DNA from 3 places in the Leclercia sp. genome. Region 2 is predicted to be linked to each of the others. Evidence: predicted binding sites of a transcription regulator. Region 2 holds the regulator's gene; each other region holds the start of a gene.
The links. Region 2 encodes PurR, which represses purine synthesis genes. Its sites were predicted from a motif close to CANGCAAACGTTTGCNTG; they were not measured.
Positions count from the first base shown of each region.

Region 1 (4,941 bases), on a different contig from region 2:
GACGAGCCCAGTGAATGTTGGCCTCTTCGTCGAAGCGTGCCTGCAGCTCCACCACCACGGTCACTTTCTTCCCGTTGTGGGCGGCATGGATCATCGCATCGATAATGCGCGAGTCTTTCGCCACGCGGTAGATGTTGATTTTGATCGCCAGCACGTTGGGGTCAAACGACGCCTGGCGCATCAGCTCCAGCACGTGCTCAAAGGTGTGGTACGGATAGTAGAGCAGGACGTCGCGCTCGCGAATGGCGTCGAAGCCGTTGCGGAACTTATCGAACCAGATATGGCGCAGGCGCGGCAGCGGCTTGTTCACCAGGTTGGCTTTGCCGACGTTCGGGAAGCCGATAAAGTCTTTGAAGTTGTGGTAGCGGCCGCCCGGCACGATGGAGTCGTAGCGGGAGATGGTCAGCTTTTCGCGCAGCATCTCGACCATCGCGTCCGGCATATCGCGCTGATAGACAAAGCGCACCGGCTCGGCGGTCAGACGCTGCTTGAGGCTGGAGGACATCAGCTCCATCAGGCTGGCTTCCATCTCATGCACCAGATCGTACTCGGCGTCACGGGTCATCTTCATCGAATAGGCGTTCAGGGCATCGTAATCGAAGAAGCCCTTGAAGATGTCGTCCAGGCAGTAGCGCAGGATGTTATCCAGCAGGATCATCGGTTTGCGACGACGCGGCGTTTCCGGTGGCAGGTTGACGAAGCGCGGCACCTTGTCCGACGGGATCTCCAGCAGCGCATAGCGAATGCTGTCGCCGCGGATAATCTCCACCGCCAGATAGGTGTAGTCATCCTTCAGAAACTGCACCAGGTCCGTTTCGCGGTTAATCAGAATCGGGGTGATGTGCTGACGCAGATAATGTTTGAAATAGTGGCGCAGCCAGCTCTGCTGGTTAACCGAGAGCTGTCGCTCGTTGATCAGGAAGATTTGATTGCGAGCCATCTCCAGCAGCAATTCGTTATACAGGCTGTCAAATTCCTGATCGGCTTTCAGGACCCGGGACTGGATCTTGCCAAGCAGATGACGCGAATTCGAGTTTAAACCCTGCTCTTCGCTAATGATGATTCGACGCTTCAGTTCAGCAAAGCGAACTTTATAGAATTCGTCCAGGTTATTGGAGTAAATCCCCAGAAAACGCATGCGCTCAATCAGCGGGTTACTTTTATCCGCCGCTTCCTGAAGCACGCGCTCGTTGAATGCTAACCAGCTTAGCTCTTTCTCGATGTATAACTTTTCCTGACCCATTACTACTCACACTCCAGTTCAATCACAGGACGTGGCAAATCCGTCTCGCCTTTATTATGGCGAGCATTTCCACTATATGTCCAACTGTGTCAGAAAAGTATGACAGTTAAATTTATTCTTGAGGGAAAAGAGAGGGTTGGCGGCATAGCCCTGGCGGGCCAGCGCTAAGGTAGGCCGGGTAAGCGTCGCGCCACCCGGTAAAAAACTACTCTTCTGCGGCATGTCCTTGCGGAGGTAACGGCGCACCGTCCAGCCAGGCGGCACCGTTGCGCATCTCCAGGCGGCCGTCAACAAACCAGCTCACTACCAGCGGGTAGATGGCATGCTCCTGGGCCTGAACCCGGGCGGTGACATCTTCTTCGCTGTCGCCTTCGAACACCGGCACTTTCGCCTGCAGGATCACCGGGCCACCGTCCAGTTCGTCGGTGACAAAATGGACCGAGGTGCCATGCTCCTCGTCGCCATTGTCCAGCACCTGACGGTGGGTATTCAGGCCGGGATATTTTGGCAGCAGGGAAGGGTGGATATTCAGCAGGCGGCCGGCAAAGTGCGCCACAAACGCCGGGCTGAGGATCCGCATATAGCCAGCCAACACCACCACATCCGGTGCGTAGGCGTCGATCTCCTGCACCAGCTCGCGGTCAAAGGCCTCGCGGCTGGCAAACTGAGAGGCGCTGAGCGCATGCGCCGCAATGCCCGCTTCGCGGGCACGCTCAAGGCCGAACGCATCGGCCTTGTTACTGAATACTGCGCGGAGGGTGCCGTTGATCTTCTTCTGTTTGCAGGCATCGATGATAGCCTGCAAATTACTTCCGTTACCGGAAATGAGCACCACTATGTTTTTCATTCAATGACCACACGCTGTTCGGAATCAGATGCTTTGATGATACCGATTTTCCACGCATTTTCACCTTTGGCCTGCAGCAGCGCCAGGGCTTTGTCCACTTCGCTGGCCGGCAGGGCGATCAACATCCCTACGCCGCAGTTGAAGGTGCGATACATTTCATGATCGCTGACGTTACCGGCATCCTGCAGCCAGTTAAACACCGCTGGCCACTGCCAGGATGATTCGTCGATGACGGCCTGGGTGTTGTCCGGCAGCACGCGCGGAATATTTTCCCAGAAACCGCCACCGGTCAGGTGAGCGATAGCGTGAACATCCACATTCTCGATCAGTTCCAGAATGGATTTCACATAGATGCGGGTCGGTTCGAGCAGGTGATCGGCCAGCGGTTTGCCTTCCAGCTCGGTGGTCAGCGGGTCGCAGCCGCTCACTTCGACAATTTTACGCACCAGCGAGTAGCCGTTGGAGTGCGGGCCGCTGGAACCCAGCGCAATCAGCACGTCGCCGTCGGTCACTTTGCTGCCGTCAATGATTTCGGATTTTTCGACCACGCCCACGCAGAAGCCGGCAACGTCGTAATCTTCGCCGTGATACATCCCCGGCATTTCAGCAGTTTCGCCGCCGACCAGTGCACAGCCAGACTGCAGGCAGCCTTCCGCGATACCGCTGATCACGCTGGCTGCGGTGTCGACGTCCAGCTTGCCGGTCGCGTAGTAGTCGAGGAAGAACAGCGGCTCAGCGCCCTGAACCACCAGGTCGTTTACGCACATAGCGACCAGGTCAACGCCGATGGTGTCGTGGCGTTTCAGATCCATCGCCAGACGCAGCTTGGTGCCCACGCCGTCGGTGCCCGAGACCAGGACCGGTTCACGGTATTTTTGCGGCAGCGCGCACAGGGCGCCGAATCCTCCCAGCCCACCCATCACTTCCGGGCGGCGGGTTTTTTTAACTACCCCTTTGATACGGTCAACCAGCGCATTACCTGCGTCAATATCTACACCGGCATCTTTGTAGCTGAGAGAAGTTTTGTTGGTCACGGCTCAAGTCCCCACGCGATTGCATTGCGATAGTAAGAAAAATCGGCGCAATTCTAACAGTCCAGGCAAACGTTTGCGAGCCCATTCTGCAACAGAAAAAAGCGACCCTGAAATTCCTGACAAAATCGTAGCCTGGGGCACAAACTTGAACCCGTTCACGAAAATGAAACCGGGTACATTCTTATGCTTGCAACCCCTTAGCTGAATGCACATCATTTCACTGAAACCGGTTTCTGTACTCTTTTTTGCCGATAATTAACGCTGAATGAGGGATATCGCATGTCAGGATTCAAAGAGGGTTTTCTGTGGGGCGGCGCGGTGGCGGCGCATCAACTTGAAGGCGGCTGGCAGGAGGGCGGGAAGGGCCCAAGCGTCGCAGACGTAATGACCGCAGGCGCGCACGGCGTCCCGCGCGAAATCACCGACGGCGTGCTGCCGGGCAAAAACTACCCCAACCATGAAGCCATCGATTTCTATCACCGGTACAAAGAAGATATCCAGCTGTTCGCGGAAATGGGCTTTAAATGCTTCCGTACCTCGATTGCCTGGACGCGTATTTTCCCCAAAGGCGACGAGCAGCAGCCCAACGAAGCGGGCCTGCAGTTTTACGACGATCTCTTTGATGAGTGCCTGAAGCACGGCATCGAGCCGGTAATTACCCTCTCGCACTTCGAAATGCCTTATCACCTGGTGAGCGAATACGGCGGCTGGCGTAACCGTAAACTGATCGACTTCTTTGTGCGCTTTGCCAGCGTGGTGTTTAAGCGTTATCAGCACAAAGTGAAGTACTGGATGACCTTCAACGAAATCAACAACCAGGCCAACTTCCACGAGGATTTCGCCCCGTTCACCAACTCTGGCCTGCACTATCAGCCGGGCGAAGATCGCGAGCCGGTCATGTTCCAGGCCGCGCACTACGAGCTGGTGGCCAGCGCCCTGGCGGTCAAAGCCGGACGCGACATCAACCCGTCCCTGCGTATCGGCTGCATGATCGCCATGTGCCCTATCTATCCGCTGACCTGCGCCCCGGACGACATGATGATGGCGATGAACGCCATGCACCGCCGCTACTGGTTCACCGACGTGCACGTGCGCGGCGCTTATCCGCAGCATCTGCTGAACTACTTTGCCCGTCGTGGTTTTGAGCTCGATATCACCGAAGAGGATAAAGCGGCGCTGAAGCAGGGCTGCGTGGATTACATCGGCTTCAGCTACTACATGTCGTTTGCCACCAAAGTGACAGCGGATAACCCCCAGCTGGATTACGACGAAAGTAAGAGCCTGGTCTCCAACCCCTACGTGCAGAAATCGGACTGGGGCTGGCAGATTGACCCTGTGGGGCTGCGCTACTCCCTGAACTGGTTCTGGGACCACTACCAGCTGCCGCTGTTTATCGTCGAGAACGGTTTTGGCGCTATCGACGTGCTGGAGAGCGACGGGACGGTGAACGACCAGTACCGCATTGACTATCTCAGCGCCCATATCCGCGAGATGAAGAAAGCGGTGGTGGAAGATGGTGTGGATCTGATGGGTTACACCCCGTGGGGCTGTATCGATCTGGTCTCTGCCGGCACCGGCGAAATGAAAAAACGCTATGGCTTTATCTACGTCGATAAAGATAACGAAGGCAAAGGCACGCTGAATCGCAGCAAGAAAAAATCATTTGCCTGGTATCAGAAGGTGATCGCCAGCAACGGCGAAACGCTTTAATGCCCGGCGACGCTGCGCTTGCACGGGCCTACCGGTTGTGTAGGCCGGGTAAGCGCAGCGCCACCCGGCAAAAAACCGCCCCAAAGCCGGAGATCCCTCTCCGGTTT
Region 1 is NZ_DAIQCE010000021.1:12,429-17,369, reverse strand. Features, by position in the region: gene ppk1 (polyphosphate kinase 1) at 1-1,243, opposite strand, end outside; gene purN (phosphoribosylglycinamide formyltransferase) at 1,449-2,090, opposite strand; gene purM (phosphoribosylformylglycinamidine cyclo-ligase) at 2,087-3,124, opposite strand; gene V7Q49_RS23055 (6-phospho-beta-glucosidase) at 3,404-4,834, shown strand.
Region 1: the regulator PurR is predicted to act here: its motif matches at 3,187-3,204, upstream of purM (phosphoribosylformylglycinamidine cyclo-ligase).

Region 2 (4,941 bases):
GCTCGGGCCAGGACATTCAGATCACCTCCCTGAGCGAAGACTACTGGCAGCGCCACTACGTCGGCGCGCGTCGCGTCATGAAGGCTAATACCCTCCGTTAATCCCCTGCCCCGTCGGTTATCCGGCGGGGTAAGTTCCTCTTTTGCATACTCTTTCAATTTGCTACTCTATCCCTTCATTCAGTAGGGCTATTGAATGGATCACTATAATAAGGAGAGAAGCAATGTCGTTTGAATTACCTGCATTACCGTATGCAAAAGACGCCCTGGCCCCGCATATTTCGGCGGAGACCCTGGAATACCACTACGGCAAACACCACCAGACCTACGTTACCAACCTGAACAACCTGATCGGCGGCACCGCGTTCGAAGGGAAATCCCTGGAAGAGATCGTGCGCACGTCCGAAGGCGGCGTGTTTAACAACGCCGCTCAGGTGTGGAACCACACCTTCTACTGGCACTGCCTGGCACCCAATGCTGGCGGCGAACCCACGGGTGAGCTGGCTGCGGCCATCACTGCTGCGTTCGGCAGCTTTGCGGAATTTAAAGCGAAGTTTACCGATGCTGCGGTGAAGAACTTTGGCGCAGGCTGGACCTGGCTGGTAAAAGAGGCAGACGGCAAACTGGCGATCGTCTCTACGTCTAACGCGGGAACGCCGTTAACCACCCGCGCGACTCCGCTGCTGACCGTCGACGTCTGGGAACATGCGTATTACATCGATTACCGTAATGCGCGCCCGAATTACCTCGAGCACTTCTGGGCGCTGGTAAACTGGGAATTTGTGGCGAAGAACTTCGCGGCATAATGAAAACGCCGAAGGGAACTCCTTCGGCGTTATTTTTATTCGGTGGCGCAAACCGGCTCAGGTTGTTTTCGCCCGGAGGCAAAGACCAGAATAAGTCCCAGGGCGGCGATAATGGCCCCCATCACCGGTACGAAGCTGTAACCCATCCCGCTGGATATCACTGCCCCACCGGCTGCCGCACCCAGCGCATTGCCCAGGTTGAAAGCACCGATATTTACAGACGATGATAATCCCGGCGCATCGCTTGCGACGCGCATGACGCGCATCTGCAGCGGCGGTACCACCGCAAAGGTCGCCATGCCCCATACCACCATCGCCACGGCCGCGCCCACTTCATTACGCGCCAGCCAAGGGATCGCCAGCATGATGACAATCAGCAGCAGTAAAAAGCCTTTCAGGGTGCCGCTCACGGACTTATCCGCCAGCTTGCCGCCCAGATAGTTGCCGATGGAAAAACCAACGCCAATCAGCACCAGCATGGCGGTGATAAAGGCCGGGGTCGCCTGGTTGATGTCATGCAGCACCGGGGCAATATAGGTATAGAGGGTGAACATCGCGCCAGCGCCGAGGACGGTGGTCAGCAAGGCAGATAACACCTGCGGACGCAGCAGAACCGCCAGCTCTTTGCGCACTTCCGGCTTTTCGCCCGCCCCACCCGCAGGTAAGGAGAAGAACAGCGCGATCATCGAGACGACACCCAGCAGCGCGGTAGCCAGGAAGGACATCCGCCAGCCAATGACTTCGCCCATCCAGGTTGCGGCAGGCACGCCGCCAATATTGGCGATGGTCAGGCCCATAAACATGGTGGCGACGGCGCTGGCCTGCTTGTGTTTCGGCACCACGCTTGCGGCCACTACCGACCCGAGGCCAAAGAAGGCACCGTGGTTCAGGCTGGTGAGAATACGCGACAGCATCAGGGTGGTGTAATCCGGCGAGAGCGCCGAGAGAACGTTACCCACGGTAAAGATCGCCATCAGAAAGATCAGCGCGTTGCGGCGTCCGCGATGGGACAGCAGGAGGGTCATCAGGGGCGCGCCCACCATCACGCCGATGGCGTAGGCGCTGATCAGCATGCCTGCAGCGGGAATAGAGACATCCACGCCCCGGGCAATAACCGGTAGCAGGCCCATCGGGGAAAATTCGGTGGTACCGATACCAAAGGCACCAATGGCCAGGGCCAGCAGCGGAAAATTGATTCTCATACTTCAACTCCAGACACCGTGTCGTCAGGCGACACAGAACAATGAAGGCGAAAGCATGACATCAATCACAAAAAATGAGAAGTTAACAATTTAGCAAAAGATTTTTGCAGGGCGCGTAACAATAAGCGAAAAGGAACGAGGGAGAGCTGACCTCTCCCGCATCAATCAGTGCAGTGCCGCAGTCAGACCGCTGGCAACAATCAGACTCAGAACAATAATGGTAGTAATCAGCGAAAACTTAAGATCGGTACTCATCAATTTTTCTCCTTTTAATCACCCTACGAAGAGTGAGCTTGCTCATTTTTACACAGTTGAGGGTAAAAATCTTGCAGGATTTAGATTGATATCGGTTTTTGCTCTTCCCCTTTGGGCCAAGATAAGACAAAATTCCACGCTAAATTTATTAGCGTACCGGCCATTGACCCCCTCCTGACGTCCTGTGTCGTTTTCCCGGCGTACCGCAATTCAAATTGCGCAATTAGGGCGAGTGAAGGCAAACGTTTACCTATTGGTTTTTCAGGAGCTTAGATATGGTCTGGAGTGACATCTGATGGCAACAATTAAAGACGTGGCGAAACGCGCAAACGTTTCCACTACAACCGTATCACATGTTATTAACAAAACCCGCTTTGTCGCGGAAGAGACCCGCAACAACGTCTGGGCGGCCATTAAAGAGCTGCACTACTCTCCAAGCGCCGTGGCCCGTAGTCTGAAGGTGAATCACACCAAATCGATCGGCCTGCTGGCGACCAGCAGTGAAGCGCCCTATTTTGCGGAAATTATTGAAGCGGTAGAGAAGAACTGCTTCCAGAAAGGCTACACCCTGATCCTCGGCAACGCCTGGAACAGCCTCGAAAAACAGCGGGCCTATCTGTCGATGATGGCGCAAAAGCGCGTCGACGGTCTGCTGGTGATGTGTTCCGAATACCCGGAACCCCTGCTCACCATGCTGGAAGAGTATCGCAATATTCCGATGGTGGTGATGGACTGGGGCGAAGCGAAGGCCGACTTTACCGATTCGGTGATCGATAACGCCTTTGAAGGCGGCTACATGGCCGGTCGTTATCTGATCGAACGCGGCCACCGCGAAATCGGCGTGATCCCGGGGGCGCTGGAGCGCAACACCGGTGCCGGGCGTCTGGCGGGCTTTATGAAGGCGATGGAAGAGGCATTAATCACGGTGCCGGAAAACTGGATCGTGCAGGGTGACTTTGAGCCGGAGTCCGGCTACCGCGCCATGCAGCAGATCCTCTCCCAGAGCCCGCGTCCAACCGCCATCTTCTGCGGCGGGGATATTATGGCGATGGGTGCGCTCTGCGCCGCCGATGAGATGGGTCTGCGCGTTCCGCAGGACGTTTCGCTGATCGGGTATGATAACGTGCGCAACGCCCGCTTCTTTACCCCGGCGCTGACCACCATCCACCAGCCGAAAGATTCGCTGGGGGAGACCGCCTTCAATATGCTGCTGGACCGTATCGTCAATAAGCGCGAAGAGTCCCAGTCCATTGAGGTACATCCGCGCCTGATTGAACGCCGCTCCGTCGCGGATGGTCCGTTCCGCGACTACCGCCGTTAATCCTCTCCGGGAGCCAGCATCTCTGGCTCCCGCAGCCACTCCCGGTTCATCGTTTCACTGTCTCCCAGATAATCCAGCAGCCAGGCCAAAGCCGGCGACATATCGTTTTGTTGCCAGGTCAGGCAGCACGCCGCATCCGGGAAGGGATTTTCCAGCGTTAGCTCAACCCACTTGCCGCTGTCGATCCACGGTCGGGCAAAATGCACCGGCACCATCCCCACGCACAGGCCGGCCGAGAGGCAGGTGGCCGACGATTCCCAGTCGGGTGTAACAATCCGCCGCTGGTTGTCCAGCAGCCAGGTGATGCGTTTCGGCAGCGAGCGGGAGGTGTCTTCGCGCACCAGCGAGGGCCAGTTGCGCAGGGTATCATCGCTGAGCGGCCCTTCCATGGCGGCCAGCGGATGATGGCTGGCGACCACGCAAATCCAGCTCAGCGTGCCCATATCACGAAACGCATAGCGTCCCCCGACCGGGATCGCCTGGGTGGCACCTATCGCCATCTCCACCCTGCCGTCCGCCAGCGCGTCCCAGACGCCGTTAAAGACCTCCTGCGAGACCCGCAGCTCGACGTCCGAAAAGTGGCGGTAAAAATCGACAATCATCTGCCGGGTGCGCTCGGGGCGCACGATATTATCCACCGCAATGGAGATATGGCTGCGCCAGCCGTTGGCGATCTGCTGACACTGTTCGCGGGTGATCTGCATTTTTTTGATAACAGACCGCCCCTCTTTCAGAAACCAGGTCCCGGCGGGGGTCAACTCCACGTCGCGATGACGCCGTTCAAACAGCGGCACCGCCAGCCACTCCTCCAGCTGACGCACGGTATAGCTGATGGCGGACGGAACGCGATGCAGCTCCTGCGCTGCTCCGCTGAAGCTGCCGTTACGCGCGACGGCATCCACCACTTCAAGAGAATATTCTGACCACATTTTCTGCCTGCAAAATTTTTGAACGCAACCGCCAAATATTAGCGTTTCACAAGCGGGTTTGCACTCCCTACACTCAGCGCCTACCCATACCTGCGCCCAAACGGAGAATAGAACAATGACACCCGGGAAAGGATTTTTAGTCTGGCTCGGCGGCTTAAGCGTGCTGGGCTTCCTCGCCACCGATATGTACCTGCCTGCCTTCTCGATCATGCAGGAGGATCTGCAAACCCCGGCGGCCGCCATTAGCGCCAGCCTGAGCCTGTTCCTGGCAGGCTTTGCCTTTGCCCAACTGCTGTGGGGACCGATGTCCGACCGCTTCGGCCGTAAGCCGGTGCTGCTGGCTGGTTTAGCCATTTTTGCCCTCGGCTGCCTCGGCATGCTGTGGGTCCGCGATGCCACCTGGCTGCTGGTGCTGCGCTTTATCCAGGC
Region 2 is NZ_DAIQCE010000001.1:1,367,239-1,372,179, forward strand. Features, by position in the region: gene V7Q49_RS06395 (C40 family peptidase) at 1-101, shown strand, start outside; gene sodB (superoxide dismutase [Fe]) at 224-805, shown strand; gene V7Q49_RS06405 (MFS transporter) at 841-2,007, opposite strand; gene cydH (cytochrome bd-I oxidase subunit CydH) at 2,173-2,262, opposite strand; gene purR (HTH-type transcriptional repressor PurR) at 2,558-3,583, shown strand; gene punR (DNA-binding transcriptional activator PunR) at 3,580-4,512, opposite strand; gene punC (purine nucleoside transporter PunC) at 4,628-4,941, shown strand, end outside.

Region 3 (4,941 bases), 220 kb from region 2:
GGCGTGACACCCAGGTGCCGGCGCTCACCAGTAGGCGATTTGCGCGGTATGGCCCTTCCGGAGTCTCAACGGTGACGCCGTCGTCCTGATGAGAAATGGCGGTGACCGGGCAGTTAAACAGCTGCGCGCAACCCGCCTCTTTCGCCAGTGCAATCCAGGTTTTGATCGCCAGCTCGCTGCGCAGGACCCCGGACTCGGCCTCAAACAGACCGATATACCCCTCGGGAACCTGAATTTCAGGCCAGCGCTTCATCACCGCCGCCGCGTCCAGCCGCTCAAGGTTGAGATTAAACTGGCGGGCGCTCTGCTCAACGTTCGCCAGGAATGACGAATCGGACGGCCCCAGATTAACCACGCCCGTGCGTTCAAAGACCGGCTCACCGCTGATTTCGGCCAGCTCATCCCACAATGCCTGCGCGCGTAAAACCAGCGGCACATAGCGTTCACCTTCTCCGTAAGCGTGACGCATCAGGCGGGTGTCGCCGTGGTGGCTCCCTTCGGTGTGGGGGGGCATATGGGCATCGATCATCAGTACGTTTTGCCCGGCGCGTGTAGCGTAATAACCTGCCGCTGCACCGACAGATCCGCTGCCAATAATAATTAAATCGTATTTCATCAGATTCTCTTTGCGCGTTTCGTTGCTTAGCAGGGTAATTAAGACATGACGGTTATACAAGGGAGAAATAAAGGAGGCACCGTCAGGTGCCTTTTTGGGTGAGGTTGTGACATTACGTCAATGTCGCCGGTACTCATTTGCCTGGTAGTCACTGGATTCTATTTTTGCAATGCCGGCTTCTAAAATAGAAATAAACTGACGTGCAACGTCGGTGGTTAACCATAGCGTTTGCCCAACTTCCGCTTCTTCGGTGTCAGGGTGGTTCGGAGTCTGGTAATGCAAACGCAACATCAGTGCGTCGTAGCTATCTACAGTGCTGATATCCCAGCCAACAAGCGGATGTGTCTGGATGACTTCATTATTCTTTTCCATCATAACCCCCTGAATACGTGTTAAAAGACAACGACTGTGAGGTTCAATGCGTGTTTTTCTGAAGCAACTTCAGTATATCAATAAATAAGGCTTCTGAAGGGAAAAAGAAACAGGGAGCACAACAAATTTGTGCGTTTTAGGATTGTTTGAACATTAAAACATCATCTTGCTGATGATTTTTCTGGGAGTCACTCAGATTATTCGTACTATCGTTGAACAGATGAAAAAAAGCCGGGGCGACCCGGCAAAAAAAAACAATGAGGGAGAAATTAATCGGTAATAAACCAGTCGTCAGCGCTCTCCCAGGTTTCCTGGAGAATTTCGCTGATGCGCTCTTTATCTTCTTTGGCGCCGCCGATGACCGACAGATTGTTTGATCCGGCATAGCGCACGGTGACAGCACCGTCGCGTTCAGGGAAGGAGTCATTTATACGGCGGGATAATTCACCCGCCAGCGCGTCCAGCGCGCCGGCAGGCAAAGCAGTTGTTCTGGCAATGGTCACTTCGATACGCATAGTTGCCCCCTGTGTAATATACTGGTTATTTATACAGTTATATTATTGAACTTACAACAGGGGACCCACAATTTTTAGCGTTTTACCGTCCAGTGCACGGTTTCACCCGCGAGGAATGGGATGAGGGTGTCATCCGTCAGCGCAATAGATTCCACCACGCTGCTCTCTTCGCGGACCAGCTCAACGAAGGTTTCATTCACCGGCAGGCCGTAGAAGCGCGGGCCGTTCAGGGAGCAGAAGGCCTCGAAGTGCTGCAGGGCGTTCATCTCGTCAAACACCTGGGCATAGCTCGCCAGTGCGGTCGGGGCGTTAAAGCAGCCGGCACAACCGCAGCTCGCCTCTTTGCGATGACGGGCGTGCGGCGCGGAGTCGGTGCCAAGGAAGGCGCGTTCAAAGCCGCTGGCGACCAGTTCACGCAGCGCCTGCTGGTGGATGTTGCGCTTGAGGATCGGCAGGCAGTAGAGGTGAGGGCGCACGCCGCCCACCAGCATGTGGTTGCGGTTGAACATCAGGTGCTGCGGGGTGATAGTGGCGGCCAGAAGCTCGTTACCCTCGCGCACGTACTCCGCTGCATCTTTGGTGGTGATGTGTTCAAACACCACTTTCAGACCCGGCAGGCGCTGGCGCAGCGGCTCCATCACGGTGTCGATAAAACGTGCTTCCCGGTCGAAGATATCGATCTCGGCATGGGTCACTTCACCGTGCACCAGCAGCGGCATCCCCAGCTTCTCCATGCGCTCGAGCACCGGCATAATCGCGTCGATGCTGGTCACGCCGTGGCTGGAGTTGGTGGTGGCATTGGCCGGGTACAGTTTGGCAGCGGTAAAGACCCCTTCGTTAAAGCCGCGTTCGATCTCATTGGGATCGAGCGTGTCGGTCAAATAACAGGTCATCAGCGGGGTAAAATCGTGACCGGCAGGCACGGCGTCAAGAATGCGCTGGCGATAGGCAATCGCCGCGTCGACCGTGGTGACGGGTGGCACCAGGTTGGGCATGACAATCGCGCGGCCATAAATTTCACTGGTATAGGGCACGACGGTTTTCAGCATATCGCCATCGCGAAGATGGATATGCCAGTCGTCTGGGCGGCGAATTTTCAAAACCTGGGATGGTGCAGTCATGGATAGGCTCCGGCTGAGTGAGATGATTTTTGCCGGACACAAAGAATAGGGGGAAACGTTTTCGTTTGCACTCTTTTCCGTAAAAAAAAGGGCGCCGAAGCGCCCTGGAGGTTAATCGACGAAGGGGATAACAATCTCACCCGGCTTCACTTCGATCCCTTTTGCATACTTTTTCGCCAGCGCTTCACCTTTGCTGTTATCTTCGCTCAGGATGTAGGCCGGCTGTTTATTAAAGTACGTTTGCAGCGACTGGTTCAGGTACGGCATCAGGGTTTGCAGGACCGGTTTCATCTTGTCTGGCGACACCACGGCGTCGGTGATCTCCATCTGCTGCAGATAGATGGCGCCCTGATCTTTGTTGAAGACCGGCAGCGCTTTTAATTTCAGTTTGATGTTGGCTTTCTGGCTGCCGAACAGCGAGTTCATGTCCAGGCTGGCATCCCCGGAGAGCATCACTTTGTTCGGCTCCTCGCGGCCAATCTGGCTGGCAAGGTTGGTCAGGACGATATGCGCATCCGCCACGCCTGGAACGCCAATATCTTTCGCAAAGTTATTGCGCTTTTGCAGTGCCTGGTTGATCTCCTGTTCACTGACGGTGTACTGGGTAAGCTGATTACAACCAACCAGCAGGCCGCTGATGATCAACGCAGTAGCAATAACGATCTTCTTCATGGTTTTCCTCGACATATATGTCAGCGCTTCTATCCTGACGCGCCAGTATGTCAGGGGAGAGTGAGTCAGACCAGCAGAAAAAACTGATATCTGGCCTGTCAGGCGATCAGCCGCCAGGCTCCAGGATAACCGGCACGCGGCGTTTGTGGCTGAACTGCCAGCCCAGCGCGAAGCAAGTGATCACCCCGATTAAGGCCAGCATCACCCACGGCAGTTCGGGCTGGTGGAAGGTTTTTCCGGCATCGAACAACCAGCCGCCCCCGGCATACCCCAGCGCGCCGCCAATCGCCAGGCCGAGACGGCTGAAGCCCATATAGCTGCCGCGCGCCCGCGGGTCGGCCAGCTCGGCGCTCAGGGTTTCACGAGCCGGTTCGGCAATGATAGAGCCGATATAGAAGGTGCAGATCAGCATAAACAGCTGCTGCAGGGAGCTCACCATCCCGATGGGCAGCATGCTCAGGGACATCAGCAGCAGCCCCGCCATCAGGCGGTGCTCAAGGCGGAAGCGTTTTTCACTCCAGCGGGCAATCGGGTAGAGCAGGGTCAGTGAGAGACAGGCCTCAATGGCGTACATCCATTTGACTGCCGCCGGGGAGCCCGCCACGTCGTTAACCATGATCGGCAGCATCAACATCACCTGCACCCCCAGCATGTAATAGCCCGCCAGGGTCAGCACGTAGGTGATAAAGCGCTTGTCGCGCCAGACCCGATCCAGCCCCTCACGCACCGGCGCTTTGACGGTAGAGAGTTTCCAGGCGGGCAAAAGCCAGGCGTTGAAGCCCGCGCAGAGGATAAACAGCACCGCGCCCGTGGCGCAGACCAGACGAAAGTCATACTGCAGCAGCCAGCTGCCCAGCAGCGCGCCCACTACCGCCCCGGCGCTGTCCTGCATCATCAGCAGCGAGAAAAAGCGCCCGCGATGCTGAGGGCGGATCAGTTTGACCACCAGGGCCGTGCGCGGCGGGTCGAACAGCGTCCCGCCCAGACCGGAGATAAAGCAGGAGACCCACAGCAGCCAGGGTTCATGGGCGATCGCCATGGTGGCAAACCCTGCCGCCCGCAGCAGCATGCCGGTGACGATCATCGGTTTGGCGCCGAAGCGGTCGGCAATCGCGCCGCCAAACACTCCCAGCCCCTGCTGAACAAACTGGCGCAGACCCAGGGCAATGCCGACCATCAGTGCCGCCCAGCCCATCTGATCGACAAAGCGAATCGAAATCAGCGGAAAAACGACAAAAAAGCCGAGCACAACCAGCATGTTATCGACGAGCAGGAAGCCTTTACCCAGACGGCGGGCCTGTGAGATATGGGACATTTCCCCTCCAGGGAAATATACCCGTCATACTTCAGGTTGCCGGTGCGTTGACTTCCTGCAACTTGAATTATTTAGGGTATCAAGATAATGAGCGCGCTAATATTCTGCGGTTTCGCCAGGGTTTTTCCCACAGCGCAGGCGACAATATTTTTTTATCAAAAGGGTACTTTGATTGAGGCTTTTCATCGAAAAATGTGAAAAGTCTTCAAAATGGTATGTCACTGTTTTCCCAGACGGCAGCGGCGCAGGTATAGTAAAGCTAACGGGTGAAGGTTGTAACAGGAAGGAGTTGTATCCATGTTTGGCTATCGCAGTAATGTGCCGAAAGTG
Region 3 is NZ_DAIQCE010000001.1:1,590,569-1,595,509, reverse strand. Features, by position in the region: gene solA (N-methyl-L-tryptophan oxidase) at 1-616, opposite strand, end outside; gene bssS (biofilm formation regulator BssS) at 734-988, opposite strand; gene dinI (DNA damage-inducible protein I) at 1,258-1,503, opposite strand; gene pyrC (dihydroorotase) at 1,578-2,624, opposite strand; gene V7Q49_RS07535 (lipoprotein) at 2,736-3,296, opposite strand; gene mdtH (multidrug efflux MFS transporter MdtH) at 3,403-4,611, opposite strand; gene rimJ (ribosomal protein S5-alanine N-acetyltransferase) at 4,909-4,941, shown strand, end outside.
Region 3: the regulator PurR is predicted to act here: its motif matches at 2,673-2,690, upstream of pyrC (dihydroorotase).